One region of the Desulfosporosinus meridiei DSM 13257 genome, then DNA from elsewhere that is predicted to be linked to it. Evidence: riboswitches for the same ligand, from Rfam matches in the RefSeq annotation. Region 1 holds a riboswitch; the other holds the start of a gene.

The links. Region 1 has a riboswitch for glycine ahead of gcvT (glycine cleavage system aminomethyltransferase GcvT). Riboswitches for the same ligand answer to the same signal wherever they lie in the genome.
Region 2: another riboswitch for glycine. It lies ahead of DESMER_RS17665 (alanine/glycine:cation symporter family protein); the one in region 1 lies ahead of gcvT (glycine cleavage system aminomethyltransferase GcvT).

The regions. Positions count from the first base shown of each region.
Region 1 is NC_018515.1:3,983,159-3,986,343, reverse strand. It holds gene ileS (isoleucine--tRNA ligase) at 1-1,334, shown strand, start outside; glycine riboswitch at 1,374-1,479, shown strand; glycine riboswitch at 1,483-1,558, shown strand; gene gcvT (glycine cleavage system aminomethyltransferase GcvT) at 1,733-2,845, shown strand; gene gcvH (glycine cleavage system protein GcvH) at 3,024-3,185, shown strand, end outside.
Region 2 is NC_018515.1:3,832,992-3,836,176, reverse strand. It holds gene DESMER_RS17670 (proline--tRNA ligase) at 1-1,348, shown strand, start outside; glycine riboswitch at 1,636-1,728, shown strand; gene DESMER_RS17665 (alanine/glycine:cation symporter family protein) at 1,887-3,185, shown strand, end outside.

The DNA.
Region 1 (3,185 bases):
AATTCTTCCGGCAGGAAGGTTCTGATGCTTGGTTTGCTCATTCTGCCTTGGAATTGTTGCCGGCGGGAACTGCTTGTGAGTGCGGAGGGACAAACTTCAGTAAAGAGACAGATATCATGGATGTATGGTTTGATTCTGGAACTAGCCATGCCGGTGTCCTGAAGCAGCGACCAGAACTGTCTTGGCCAGCGGATCTCTACTTGGAAGGTTCGGATCAACACCGTGGCTGGTTTAATTCCTCGCTGTCCACTTCTGTGGCTGCTTTTGGTCAGGCTCCTTACCGCAATGTATTAACCCATGGTTTTGTTGTGGATGAGCAGGGGCGCAAGATGTCAAAATCCTTGGGCAATGGGGTTGACCCTCTTAAAGTTGTTCAGGAATTAGGGGCGGATATTTTAAGGCTTTGGGTGAGTTCTGTAGACTATAAAAATGATGTTGCCGCTTCTCCGCGAATTATGAAACAAATGTCTGAAGCCTACCGTAAAATTCGCAATACTTTGCGTTTCTTGCTTAGCAATCTCAATGATTTTGATCCAGCTAAGGATAAAGTTGCTTATAAAGACCTTCAAGAAATTGACCGTTGGGCTCTGCTTAAGCTTTCCAAAGTAGTTGAACGAGTACTTCTGGGATATGAATCCTATGAATTCCACTGGACTTACCATACCATTCATAACTTCTGTACCATAGAATTAAGTGCCGTTTATCTGGATATTGTCAAAGACCGGCTTTATGTAGAAGGGAAAACATCTCTTCTTCGGCGCTCGGCTCAGACAGTTTTGTATGAAGTTCTTGATGCGCTGGTACGTCTTTTAACTCCAATCTTGTCCTTCATGACTGAAGAAATCTGGCCGTATATCCCTGGAGAAAAGAGTGCGGCAAATGTTCAAATAGCAGAAATGCCTAAAGTGAATTCTGAGTGGATGGACGAAGAACTGGCTAACCGATGGGATCAGATTCTTGCTTTACGCACAGATGTCTCAAAAATATTGGAAATTGCGCGACAGGACAAACTTATTAGTCATCCTTTAACTGCACAAGTTGATTTGTATCCGACAGAAGAACAGTACAAATCTCTTAAACAAGTTCCGAATTTGGCAGAAATCTTTATTGTTTCCCAGTTGGTTATGCATCTACCTGATGAAGAAAGACCTGAAGGGGTACAGGCAGCGGAAGTTAATAAGGGATTAGGAATTCATGTTCAACCAGCCGGAGGAAGAAAATGCGAGCGCTGTTGGATGTTCCATGAGGAAGTTGGCAAGAATGAAGAGTTTCCGACGATTTGCCCTCGATGTAGGAACGTGATTTCAGAAAATTCCAGTAGACTTATTGACTGAAAAAGCATATTATATAAGTAAGTAAATAGTTTATACCGGATGAAGCTGGCAGGAGAGATCTGAAATACAGACGCCGAAGGAGAAATTCCTTGAAATACGCTTTTCAAGGAGGGAAGCTCTCAGGCAAAAGTACTGCTAGAAGACGGGACTCTGGAGAGTTTCTTGTAAAAGAACACCAAAGGGGAAGCCGAGATACGGCGAATCTCTCAGGTTAAAGGACAGAGAAAATGCGACTACGCATTTTCTCTGTCCTTTTAATTTACAGAAATTACAAGGGTGTTTTGGAAGGTTTTTTCTGGGTGTGATGTCCTGCTATATGGAACACTATTGAAGAAATCTGATGCGCGAAATGTCTACTATGAAAAACTAGTTTCTAGTCTAAAATAAGGAGGTTTCTTATGAATGAATTAAAACGCACTCCACTTTACGAAGAGCATTTGGCTCATAAGGCAAAACTTATTGATTTTGGCGGATGGGAAATGCCTGTTCAATATGTTGGTGTTATAGATGAACATCATGCCGTTCGGACTAAGGCCGGCCTTTTCGATGTGTCTCATATGGGTGAGATAGAGGTTCGTGGTCAAGATGCTTTAGAGTTTATTCAAATGCTGATCACGAATGATGTCAGTAAGCTGGAAGATGGCAGAATTCTATACTCTCCTATGTGCTATCCAAGCGGTGGAATTGTGGATGACTTGTTGGTTTATCGATATAATTCTCAACATTTTCTGATTGTTGTAAATGCCTCCAATACCGATAAGGACTATGCTTGGATATTAAAACAAGCAGACAGTTTTAATGTGAACTTAGGGAATGTCTCTGACCAATATGCTCAGCTTGCCTTACAAGGTCCTCTAGCGGAAACTGTCTTACAGCGTATTACAGAACTTAATCTTTCACAGATTAAATACTATAGTTTCACTCACGGGAATATTGACGGGATTAGTTGTCTGGTTTCCCGGACGGGCTATACAGGAGAAGACGGATTTGAGATTTATGTTACTCCTGAACATAGTCGGCAACTGTGGAGAAAAATATTGGAAGTTGGTGCTCTAGAGGGTGTACAGCCGATTGGGCTGGGTGCACGTGACACATTGCGCTTTGAAGCTCGTCTTCCGTTATATGGGAATGAATTAGGAGCGGAGATTTCTCCTCTTGAAGCTGGGCTTGGAATTTTTGTTAAGCTAGATAAGGTGAATTTTATTGGCAAGGAGGTAATTCTCGCTCAAAAAGAACAAGGTGTACCGCGAAAGTTAGTAGGATTAGAAATGATTGAACGTGGAATAGCCCGTTCCCACTATCCCTTACAAAAAGATGGGCAAGAGATTGGATTTGTTACATCTGGCTCATTTTCACCAACTCTAAACAAAAACATTGCTTTAGGATTAGTCAAGGCCGATTTAGCGATTCAGGGTCAGATTCTTGATGTAATGATCCGTGGAAAAGCAGTTAAAGCAAGAATTGTTCCCTCCTTGTTTTATAAACGTGAGGATCAATCAAAACCCAAGTAATCTGGTGTAGTATCTGATAAAGTATTATCCAGTATCGCATAGCTAAAAATAATCTAGTAGTTTTACTCGTGCTAATTGCTTAAATAAAATTCATCTAGCCATACACATTTAGTATTACTAATGGATGTTGCTAATCCCCTTTGGACAAAATAATTAAAATTTGAGGAGGATGATTTAAATGAATCCAGTTGATGTAAAGTATAACAAAGAGCATGAATACGCAAAGGTTGAAGGAAACATTATAACTTTTGGTATAACAGACCACGCCCAAAAAAGCCTTGGAGACGTAGTGTTTGTCGAGCTCCCGGATGTAGGAACAACGGTAACCGCCGGAAAATCT
Region 2 (3,185 bases), 150 kb from region 1:
GCTCCCAATGCTTCTTTATCAAATACAAAATAAATATCGGGACGAGCGGCGTCCTCGCTTTGGATTAATGCGTGGCCGTGAATTTGTTATGAAAGACCTCTATTCCTTTGACCGTGACGAGGCTGGACTCCATGAAAGTTATAAAAAAATGTATGACGCTTATTGTAGAATTTTTTCCCGCTGTGGTTTAACTTTCCGTCCTGTTGAAGCAGATGCTGGTGCCATTGGAGGTACAGGGGGAACCCATGAATTTATGGTTCTTGCTGATTCCGGAGAGAATGCCGTCGTTCATTGTTCAGGGTGTGATTATGCAGCTAATATGGAGAAATCTGAGTGTCGCCCTCAGGTAATTGACGATGCATTTCCGGAAGGAAAGAGTAAGTTAGTGTCTACACCGGGAGTAAAGACCATTGAAGACCTCAGTGAGTTTTTGGCAGTACCGAAGAGTTCCACCATAAAGTCGTTGCTCTACCAAGGGGATGATAGAATCTTTTTGGTGTTAATACGTGGGGATCGCACGCTCAATGAAATAAAACTGAATAACGCTTTAGGTGGATTTGTGTCCCTTCAACTTGCCTCATCTGAGTTAGTTCAGCAGACTTTGGGGTGTGAACCTGGGTCTGTAGGGCCAGTCGGAGCACCTGATGGACTTTTGGTAGTTGCTGATCAAGAAGTTCCCCTGATGAAGAAAGGGGTCTGTGGAGCGAATAAACCGGATCATCACTATGTAGATGTTGTACCCGGCAAAGATATCCGTATAGACGAGGTTCTTGATTTAAGAATGGTGGAACAGGGTGAAGCCTGTCTTAAATGTGGAGCTCCACTTAAAGAGGCCAGAGGAATTGAAGTTGGTCAAGTATTCAAGCTTGGAACCAAATACAGCAAAGCACTTGGTGCGAACTTTTTAGATGAGAACGGAGTCGAAAAAAGCTGTGTGATGGGTTGTTACGGCGTTGGGGTAAGCAGAACAATTGCCGCAGCCATTGAACAAAACCACGACGAAAACGGAATTATTTGGCCAATGCCAATTGCTCCATACCATTGTATAATTATACCAACCAGTAATAAGGATTCCTTGGTTGTTGAAACTGCTGAGAAACTTTATCAAGAGTTAAAAGATTTAAGAGTCGAAGTCATTCTGGATGATCGAGATGAACGTGCCGGCGTGAAATTTAAGGATGCAGATTTAGTAGGTTATCCAATAAGGGTAACTTTAGGAAGTAAAACCTTGGCCAATGGTCAAGTTGAACTCAAAGAACGAAAATCTGGTGATACTCACCTCGTGCGGGTTGAGGATCTCTCACAACAGGTAAAAACAAGAATTGAAAAAGCTCTACAATATAACTAAAGCTTACGGGAGCATCCCGTGTGTGAAGCATAGAAGTTAGAAAAACTTTTAAATTAAGTTAATCTGCCCTATTTAAGATGCGTTATAGTCAGGGTAGATTGACTTGCTAAATCCTTATAAATTTTTTGGCAAATCATTGAATAATTTCTAAATTAAAATTATAATATAAGTTAGCTCACTAAAAACTTAACTAAATAATTACTGGATGATATTTACGGGAGATAGGCAAATTTGCCTGCCGAAGAGGTTGTACTTTCAGGAGCTTAAATTTAAGCAGGACCGCAAATTGACAGGACTCTGGAGAGATCCATTAATGGGCGCCGAAGGGGCAACGCAAAATGCTTTGCTAATCTCTCAGGCAAAAGGACAGAGTATTGAAGTTTAATGGTCAGACACATTTGTGATCTCTCCATAAACTTGTACTATTTACTACTTAAATCCAGAGTCAAATCGCAAGATTTGGCTCTTTTTATATATAGATGGAGCGCATTAGCAGCAATCCACAAAGGTATTATATTAACGGAGGAGGAAAAACGACATGGAATCATTTCACAACGCTATCATCTGGCTAAACGATTACCTCTGGGGTCCCCCAATGCTCATCTTACTTTTCGGTACGCACTTATTTCTAACCTTTCGTACTCGCTTCATCCAAAAACACATTATTAAAGCCATTAAGCTTTCCTTAACGAAAGATACGTCTTCTGAGGGAGATGTAAGCCAGTTCGGGGCACTCACCACAGCATTAGCAGCAACAATAGGTACGGGTAATATCGTAGGGGTTTCTACTGCCGTAGCTCTGGGAGGCCCAGGCGCTGTTCTATGGTGCTGGCTAACGGGAGTCTTTGGTATTGCTACTAAGTACTCTGAGGCTCTGTTATCGGTAAAGTATAGAGTTAAGACCTCAGATGGGACAATGCTTGGTGGACCTATGTATGCTTTGGAAAATGGTTTGGGTCAAAAGTGGCTGGCGGTCTTATTTTGTATTTTTACAGCCATCGCGGCTTTTGGAATTGGAAATACGGTCCAAGCTAATTCCATTGCCGCTATGGTTAATGAGAGCTTTAATATTTCGCCATATATCACTGGTGGTGTAATGGCTGCTCTCACCGGCTTTGTTATTATTGGGGGGGTTAAGTCCATTGCCCGAGTGTGTGAAATGCTCGTGCCATTCATGGCAATATTCTATGTAATTGGTTGTATTATTATTTTAGTTCTAAATTCTTCATTCGTAATACCAGCAATCAGCCTGATTTTTAAATCCGCCTTCACTCCTCAAGCAGCGGGCGGTGGCTTTATTGGAGCGTCGATTATGATGGCAGCACGCTACGGTATTGCCCGAGGGCTGTTCTCCAATGAGTCAGGATTAGGGTCTGCCCCCATTGTGGCAGCAGCGGCTCAAACTAGAAATCCAGTTCGCCAAGCTTTGGTCTCAGCAACCGGAACCTTCTGGGATACTGTTGTGGTCTGTGCAATGACTGGTATCGTTGTAGTGAGCAGCATTATGAGCAATCCTGCTGCTACAGAAGGATTAAAAGGTGCCGCGCTAACGAAAATTGCCTTTGCTCAAATACCCGTAGTTGGCCCCATTGTCTTAACAGTTGGACTTTTAACTTTCGTGTTTTCAACCATTCTCGGGTGGTCATATTATGGAGAAAGAGCGATTGAATACTTGTTCGGAAAAGCTGCAATTATGCCATACCGCGGGGTCTGGGTACTTGCTGTATTCCTGGGGTCCATAATGACTCTTCAACTGGTCTGGGATATGGCAGATGCTATGAACGCATTAATGGCTATACCAAACCTCGTTTCCCTGTTGCTCTTAAGTGGAGTTATC